DNA from 4 places in the Pseudomonas sp. GW823-FHT06B06 genome. Region 4 is predicted to be linked to each of the others. Evidence: predicted binding sites of a transcription regulator. Region 4 holds the regulator's gene; each other region holds the start of a gene.

Region 1 (2,182 bases), on a different contig from region 4:
CAAGCCATTGGCCAGGTGGACTTCAACAGTGACAGCGGGCGCATCCACGCCAATCTGGGCGCGGCTGTGGACGATGGAGAGGGACATGGTCGTTCCTTGAGGTGACGAGAGGCCGCTTCCTGCGGGTTTTTCAAGGGTAGACGTGGGAGAGGGGATTGGTGAAGTGGTTAGGCGGGCAAACTTTCACGGGATATTACGGTGACGCTCCGCGTCGCTTCAGAGGCGGAACGCGGAGCGTCCCTGGAAGCATTCCCACGCAGAGCATGGGAAGGATCAGTTACTTCAGTTATTCAGTTTCCGCTGGTGGGCTCAGCTTCGCTTCCAGCTCCGCCACTTTCGCCTCAAGAGCCTCCAACCGTGCCCGGGTGCGTGCCAACACGACCATCTGGCTATCGAACTCTTCGCGGCTGACCAGATCCAGCTTGCTGAATCCGCTCTGCAACAATGCCTTGAACTGGCTTTCGATTTCGCTTTTCGGCAGTGGAGTGTCGCCGCTGAAGAGGCGGGAGGCGGTGCCTGTCAGGGCGTCGAGGAAGTCTTTGGGCGCGAGCATGGGGGAATGTCCTGGTAGCAATGCCCGGCAGTGTACCACGCAGTGTCTATAGTCAAATTCGCGGGCAAGGGGTGCACGCTTTTCGAGCATGGGGACGGACGGTATCGCACCGTTGTTGTGCGTAACGCGTTGGGTGTTGTCGTGAAGTGGTTGCGATCTGTTGGCAAAGGCTTGAAATCAAAGTGTTTTGTGGAGATGGCAAGCTTTCTGCTTAGATGCTGATGACCCATGCACTGATGCAGTCGCTGTGACGAATGCAGTGCGCCAGGCGAGACGCGGGGAGTGTTTCGCAAGGAGCGGTTAGCTGGCGTCGTACGGGCAGGTAAGGCCGACGATGCGTTACAAAGCCAGGCACTGCGCTTAGACTTGAGACGGGTTTGTTTTCCTGGGGCAAGTCCACCAAATTCGGGAGAGAGTTTTCATGAAGCTAGTCACTGCCATCATCAAGCCGTTCAAGTTGGACGACGTGCGCGAGTCGTTGTCCGAGATCGGCGTGCAGGGCATTACCGTTACTGAAGTCAAAGGCTTCGGTCGGCAGAAGGGTCACACCGAGCTGTATCGCGGCGCGGAGTATGTGGTCGATTTCCTGCCAAAGGTGAAGATTGATGTCGCCATTGACGACAAGGATCTCGACCGGGTTATCGAGGCGATAACCAAGGCGGCCAACACTGGCAAGATCGGTGACGGCAAGATCTTCGTGGTCAATCTGGAACAGGCGATTCGCATCCGTACCGGCGAAACCGATACCGACGCAATCTAAGCCGCCACAAACCCAACGCCCCAGGAGAAAACAAAATGACTCTGCGTAAATTCGCAGGGCTAGGAGCCCTGTTGTCCTTCGTAATGCCCAGCCTGGCCTTGGCGGCAGACGAAGTGGCGGCCCCAGTCCTCAACTCCGGCGACACCGCCTGGATGTTGACCTCGACAGCCCTCGTGCTGTTCATGACCATTCCCGGCCTCGCGCTGTTCTACGGCGGCATGGTGCGCTCCAAGAACATTCTGTCGGTGATGATGCAGTGCTTCGCCATTACCGGCCTGATCAGCGTCCTGTGGGTCATTTATGGCTACAGCATTGCGTTCGACACCACTGGCATGGAGCAGGGCGTCGTCAACTTCAACTCCTTCTTCGGTGGCATGGGCAAGGCTTTCCTCGCCGGTGTCACGCCATCCAGCCTGACCGGCCCTGCGGCGCTGTTCCCTGAGGCGGTGTTCATCACCTTCCAGATGACGTTCGCCATCATTACCCCGGCGCTGATCGTCGGTGCCTTCGCCGAGCGCATGAAGTTCTCCGCGATGCTGATCTTCATGGGCATCTGGTTCACCCTGGTGTATGCACCGATCGCGCACATGGTCTGGTCCGGCAACGGCGGCCTGATGTGGGACTGGGGCGTGCTGGACTTCGCTGGCGGCACCGTGGTGCACATCAACGCCGGTGTGGCCGGTCTGATTGCCTGCCTGGTGCTGGGCAAGCGCAAAGGTTTCCCGACCACGCCGATGGCCCCGCACAACCTGGGTTACACCTTGATGGGTGCGGCCATGCTGTGGGTCGGCTGGTTCGGTTTCAACGCCGGTTCCGCTGCGGCGGCCAATGGCACTGCCGGCATGGCGATGCTGGTCACTCAGATCGCG
Region 2 (2,182 bases), on a different contig from region 4:
TCGGTACCTGGGATGCCTTTTTCGGTGACCAGGTCTGCTTTGACTTTGGTAGTGATCCAGGTATCGGAAACATCCTCTTTCGCTTCGGTGACTTCACCGGCGGCCAGCATCATGGGTGCTTGTGTGGCCTGAGCCTGGGCAAATGCAGCGTTGGCCATCGTCAGGGTCAACGCGGTAGCAGTAGCGGCAGCAATAGCGAACTTCTTCATACGAGTAACTCCTGTTTTTCTGGAAAGTCTGCTGGTTAGCGTGTCAGCAGGGTTACCAGAGATATTGCGAACGCTGTGCCAACTTTGAAACAGACAACAATTACTTATAAATCAATAACTTATAAAATCAGTCATTTTTCACAATCATGCAAAATGCATGAGTTGGAAATTATCTACATGCAAGTTGCGGGTTTTGAAGAAGGCCTAAGGCCATGAATTTTTGGAAGTTTTCTCAATTACTCGAAATTTCTCAACGGCGAGCAAAAAAATACCCCGCACTGAGCGGGGTATCGGGGCAACAAGCGTATGGATCAGGCTTTTGGCTCAACGCCCTTGCAGCCTTTCGGCGCGTACTCCTGTTCGACACCGGTGGTGCACGTCCAGCCAGTCAACGAGCGGGTCAAGGTAATGGTTTTATTCAACACCTGCGCCGGAGCATTGAGGATTGTGCAACCAATTGTGCCAGTACCTTCTGCTGCTTTGCCCACTGCGGTCGTGGCGCAGTTGGACGTGGTGGCGGAGCCTCCCACCTGCGTCAGGTCCGGATCTGTTCCTTGGTTCATCAAGTCTTCAAACGCCACCTTCAATGCTGAAATCTCGGCAAGACCTGCCGTGACCTTGGCCCGCGCCTGGTACTTGGAGTAAGCAGGGATCGCAAACGTCGCCAGGATCCCGATGATCGCCACGACTATCAGCAACTCGATCAGGGTAAAGCCTTTTTGATTATTCAATGACAGCCTCCGTGCATGAGTCGAAATCTCATGATCTGCACCTGCTGCAGCACAGCCCATGCCAAGCCCGGCGTGCCCTATTCCGGGGTCCAATCGTTGCCACGAAGCCCTTCCTAGCCCCAGAAAACGCACTATCTGACACTTTTTGTCACCTCAAGACCGCAGGTTTTGTTCCCCCGCTTGACTAGGCTATAAGTCTTCAATTGCTTGCGCCCGGAACCCCGAGGAACGCATCGGCACATTCACGATCTATGAGGCGGTCGATTGCAATCAATGCAACGGCGGTTATAACCGGGTCAGCAAGGACTGAACATGGCAGTCAAGGCAGCAAGAACCAGTGTGTACACCTGGGAAGGCACAGACAGGAAAGGTACGAAGGTGACGGGCGAATTGAGCGCCCAGAACCCGGCAATGATCAGGACGAAATTGCGCAAGCAGGGCATCAACCCCGGCAAGGTGCGCAGGAAAACCACGTCGATTTTCAATCTGGGCAAACGTATCAAGGCCCAGGACATCGCCCTCTTCACCCGGCAAATGGCAACCATGATGAAAGCCGGCGTGCCGTTGTTGCTGTCTTTCGACATCATCGGTGAAGGCTTCGATAACCCGGCCATGCGCAAGCTCGTTGATGAGGTGAAACAGGAAGTGGCGGCGGGCAATAGCTTCGCCACCGCCCTGCGTAAAAAACCGCAATATTTCGATGAGTTGTACTGCAACCTGGTAGACGCCGGGGAGCAGGCTGGCGCGCTGGACACGCTGCTGGAACGGGTGGCGACCTACAAGGAGAAAAGCGAAAGTCTCAAGGCGAAAATCAGGAAAGCCATGACCTACCCGCTGATCGTGGTGTGTGTTGCGATCATCGTGACTGGCATCCTGCTGGTCGAGGTGGTGCCGCAATTCGAATCGGTGTTCAAGGGCTTTGGCGCTCAATTGCCGTCCTTTACCTTGATGGTCATCGACCTGTCGCAATTCATGCAAGCATGGTGGTGGATGCTGCTGGGCGTACTGGTCACGGCTGCTTTCGCTGTACGCCATGCCCTGAAAACCTCGCAAGGTTTTCGTGACCGAATGGACACCTGGCTGCTGAAACTGCCGCTGGTGGGGACCTTGATGTACAAGTCCGCCGTGGCCCGTTTCGCCCGCACGCTGTCGACGACCTTCGCCGCTGGCGTGCCGCTGGTCGAGGCCTTGGAATCGGTGGCCGGCGCCACCGGCAACATCGTGTTCAAACGCGCGGTGTTG
Region 3 (2,182 bases), on a different contig from region 4:
CGCTACCGGATCAGCAGCTGTAGTACAGCTCGTATTCCAGTGGGTGTACGAAGGTACGAACCTTGATTTCTTCTTCGCTTTTCAGGGCGATGTAGGCGTCGATGAAGTCGTCGCTGAAAACGCCGCCTTTGGTCAGGAACGCACGACCTTTGTCCAGCTCTTCCAGGGCTTCTTTCAGGCTGCCGCAAACTTGTGGGATCTCTTTCGCCTCTTCAGGCGGCAGGTCGTACAGGTTTTTGTCAGCTGCGTCGCCAGGGTGGATCTTGTTCTGGATGCCGTCCAGGCCAGCCATCATCAGTGCGGCGAAGCACAGGTACGGGTTGGCAGCCGGATCCGGGAAGCGCGCTTCGATACGGCGGGCTTTCGGGCTCGACACGTAAGGAATACGGATCGAGGCGGAACGGTTACGGGCCGAGTAGGCCAGCATGACCGGAGCTTCGAAACCTGGAACCAGACGCTTGTAGGAGTTGGTCGCCGGGTTGGTGAAGCCGTTCAGGGCCTTACCGTGCTTGATGATGCCGCCGATGAAGTACAGGGCGGTATCGGACAGGCCGGCATAACCTTCGCCTGCGAAGGTGTTCTTGCCATCTTTCCAGATGGACATGTGAACGTGCATACCCGAACCGTTGTCGCCGTACAGGGGCTTAGGCATGAAGGTAGCGGTGCGGCCGTAGGCATCGGCTACGTTGTGCACGACGTACTTCAGGGTTTGGGTTTCGTCGGCTTTCTTCACCAGGGTGTTGAACTTGACGCCGATTTCGTTCTGGCCGGCAGTTGCCACTTCGTGGTGGTGAACTTCGACGGTCAGGCCCATTTCTTCCAGTGCGTTGCACATGGAGGTACGGATTTCGTGGTCGTGGTCGAACGGTGGAACCGGGAAGTAGCCGCCTTTGACGCCTGGACGGTGACCTTTGTTACCGCCTTCGATGTCCTGGTCAGACATCCACGAACCTTGTTCGGAGTAGATCTTGAACATAGAGCCGGAAATGTCGGACTTGAACTTCACCTGGTCGAAGATGAAGAACTCTGGCTCCGGACCGCAGAATACGGTGTCGCCAATGCCGGAGGCTTTCAGGTGTTCTTCAGCGCGCTTGGCGATCGCACGTGGGTCGCGATCGTAGCCTTGCATGCTCGAAGGATCGACGATGTCGCAGGTCAGGATCAGGGTCGGCTCTTCGGTGAACGGGTCCAGTACGGCAGTGCTGTCGTCCGGCATGAGGATCATGTCGGAAGCTTCAATGCCTTTCCAGCCAGCGATGGAGGAGCCGTCGAACATCTTGCCGACTTCGAAGAAGTCTTCATCCAGCCCGTCGCGAGCCGGCATGGTCACGTGGTGCTGAGTGCCCTTGGTGTCTGTGAAGCGCAGATCAATCCACTTGACGTCATGATCTTTGATGAGTTGAACCGACTTCGACATAGTGTCCTCCGGGTGGATTAGGGCTGGTAGTGGATGCCCTTAGATGTTTGTGATGCCGGCGCGAATACTCTGCCAAGGCAACCTGCCTCACAAGGGAGCAAATTGCATGCCAGTGCCCCACCATGGGATTTTTGCCCCGAATTCACGCTTTTAAGGCGGTAAAGCACCTTAATGCGGAAAATACCGCCCTACAATGTGGCGCTCGTTTCAATAAATGACCCGTTTTGGTGCGCGCAAAACCTTCTGCATATTAACTGGTTAAACCTTGAGCAATTTCCGCTATAATCCGCGCCCCCCTTTTTCGGCAGGCCTCGCGCGCGCTGTTTCCATGAAATTAATCGTAAAAGTCTTTCCAGAGATCACCATCAAGAGCCGCCCGGTACGGATGCGTTTTATCCGCCAGTTGGCCAAGAACATCCGTGCCGTGCTCCGCGATCTGGACCCGGCTGTGGTGGTGAACGGCGTGTGGGACAATCTCGAGCTGGAGACCCGTGTCAGCGAGCCCAAGGCCCTGAAGGAGATGGGTGAGCGCCTGAGCTGCATGCCGGGCATTGCGCATTTCCTGCAAATCGACGAGTACCCGCTGCGTGACTTCGATGACATCGTCGAGAAGTGCAAGCAGCACTACGGTGATGCGCTGGCCGGGAAGATTTTTTCGGTGCGTTGCAAGCGTGCCGGCAAGCACCCGTTCAGCTCGATTGACATCGAGAAATATGTCGGCAGCCAGTTGCGCCGACAGTGCGGTGCCGCCGGGATTGACCTGAA
Region 4 (2,182 bases):
TGCCAGTGCATAAAGCGGCAGATCCAGATGATCTGCCACTGGAACGCTGTGGCGTGGCCCTACATCAACCGCTTGCGTTCGCTCGAAGGCGCGATCCCGAGGGATTCGCGGTACTTGGCGACGGTGCGGCGAGCCACCTGAATGCCTTGTGCCTCCAGTAAACCAGCGATCTTGCTGTCACTCAACGGCTTTTTCTGATTTTCCGCCGCCACCAGTTTTTTGATGATCGCGCGAATCGCCGTGGACGAGCATTCTCCGCCCTCGGAGGTGCTGACGTGACTGGAGAAAAAGTATTTCAGTTCATAAATGCCCCGAGGGGTATGCATGAATTTCTGCGTGGTAACCCGCGAAATCGTCGACTCATGCATGCCGACCGCTTCGGCGATGTCATGCAGGACCAATGGCTTCATGGCTTCGTCGCCATACTCCAGGAAGCCGCGCTGATGCTCGACGATCTGCGTGGCCACTTTCATCAGGGTTTCGTTGCGGCTTTGCAGGCTCTTGATGAACCAGCGGGCTTCCTGCAGTTGATTGCGCATGAAGGTGTTGTCGGCGCTGGTGTCGGCACGACGAACGAAGCCCGCATACTGGGCGTTGACCCTCAGGCGGGGCACCGACTCCTGGTTGAGCTCCACCAGCCAGCGTTCGTTATCCTTGCGCACGATCACGTCCGGAACCACGTATTCGGCTTCGGTCGACTCGATTTGCGAGCCCGGGCGCGGGTTGAGGCTCTGGACCAGCTCGATCACCTGGCGCAGCTCATCTTCCTTGAGCTTCATGCGGCGCATCAGCTGGCTGTAGTCGCGGCTGCCGAGCAAGTCGATATAGTCAGTGACCAGGCGCTTGGCTTCGGCCAGCCAAGGCGTCTTGGCGGGCAGTTGGCGCAATTGCAACAGCAGGCATTCACCCAGGTTGCGTGCGCCGATGCCGGCAGGTTCGAATTGCTGGATGCGGTGCAGGACGGCTTCGATTTCGTCCAGTTCGATGTCCAGTTCCGGATCGAAGGCTTCGAGGATTTCCTCCAGCGTCTCGTCCAGGTAGCCCTGGTTGTTGATGCAGTCGATCAGGGTCACGGCGATCAGGCGATCGGTGTCGGACATCGGTGCCAGGTTCAATTGCCACAGCAGGTGGCTTTGCAGGCTCTCGCCGGCTGATGTGCGGGTGGTGAAATCCCACTCGTCGTCATCGTTGCTCGGCAGGCTGCTGGCGCTGGTCTGGTAGACGTCTTCCCAGGCGGTGTCGACAGGCAGTTCGTTGGGAATGCGCTCGTTCCAGTCGCCTTCCTCGATATTATCGACGGTCGTGGCGCTTTCCTGGTAGGAGGGTTCCTGGGTGTCGGTACTGGGTTTGTGTTCGGCGTTGTCGGCCAGCGGGTCGGAATTGTCGAAGTCGTCGCCTTCTTCCTGGCGCTCGAGCATCGGATTGGACTCCAGGGCCTCCTGGATTTCCTGTTGCAGGTCCAGGGTCGACAATTGGAGCAGGCGGATGGCCTGTTGCAGCTGCGGTGTCATCGTCAGCTGCTGGCCCATTCTCAAGACTAGCGATGGTTTCATGGCAGGGGCTTAACACCTTATTCGCCGGCGCACATGCGCCATCCACTACAGGGCGCCGGAGCGCCAAACATAAGCAAATTATATGCCCGAAACCGCGGCGTTTGCCTAGAGCGCTGTAACAATAAAAAAAGGTTGATTTTTTATTGCGCCAAGCGCTCTGCCGACTCGCCGGACACCGCGATGCTTACAGGCGGAATTCATGCCCCAGGTACACTTCTTTCACCAGGTCATTGGCCAGGATGGTTTCAGCGTCGCCTTCGGCGATCAGTTGACCATCGTTGACAATATAGGCGGTTTCGCAGATATCCAGGGTTTCGCGGACGTTGTGGTCGGTGATCAGTACGCCGATGCCCTTGGCCTTGAGGTGGTGGATGATCTGCTTGATGTCACCCACGGAGATCGGGTCAACGCCGGCGAACGGTTCGTCGAGCAGGATGAATTTCGGGTTGGTGGCCAGTGCCCGGGCGATTTCCACGCGACGGCGTTCGCCACCGGACAGGCTCATGCCGAGGTTGTCGCGGATGTGGCTGATGTGGAACTCCTGCAGCAGGCTTTCCAGTTCCTTGCGGCGACCGGCCTTGTCGAGTTCCTTGCGGGTCTCGAGGATGGCCATGATGTTGTCGGCCACG

What was found. The regulator sigma-54, encoded in region 4, starts transcription at its own class of promoters, with help from an activator protein. The targets are predictions, from matches to a motif close to ANTGGCATNNANNTTGCTNT.
Region 1: a site for sigma-54 is predicted at 748-767, ahead of glnK (P-II family nitrogen regulator). Genes of this name have one in related genera too.
Region 2: a site for sigma-54 is predicted at 987-1,006, ahead of AC1Q8Q_RS15400 (pilin). Genes of this name have one in related genera too.
Region 3: a site for sigma-54 is predicted at 1,512-1,531, ahead of glnA (type I glutamate--ammonia ligase). Genes of this name have one in related genera too.

The regions. Positions count from the first base shown of each region.
Region 1 is NZ_JBXAHO010000011.1:117,045-119,226, reverse strand. It holds gene AC1Q8Q_RS12720 (YifB family Mg chelatase-like AAA ATPase) at 1-87, opposite strand, end outside; gene AC1Q8Q_RS12715 (accessory factor UbiK family protein) at 287-553, opposite strand; gene glnK (P-II family nitrogen regulator) at 975-1,313, shown strand; gene AC1Q8Q_RS12705 (ammonium transporter) at 1,349-2,182, shown strand, end outside.
Region 2 is NZ_JBXAHO010000014.1:148,808-150,989, reverse strand. It holds gene AC1Q8Q_RS15405 (BON domain-containing protein) at 1-209, opposite strand, end outside; gene AC1Q8Q_RS15400 (pilin) at 521-940, opposite strand; gene AC1Q8Q_RS15395 (type II secretion system F family protein) at 1,253-2,182, shown strand, end outside.
Region 3 is NZ_JBXAHO010000006.1:188,358-190,539, forward strand. It holds gene glnA (type I glutamate--ammonia ligase) at 11-1,417, opposite strand; gene thiI (tRNA uracil 4-sulfurtransferase ThiI) at 1,746-2,182, shown strand, end outside.
Region 4 is NZ_JBXAHO010000002.1:118,493-120,674, reverse strand. It holds gene AC1Q8Q_RS02230 (RNA polymerase factor sigma-54) at 60-1,553, opposite strand; gene lptB (LPS export ABC transporter ATP-binding protein) at 1,738-2,182, opposite strand, start outside.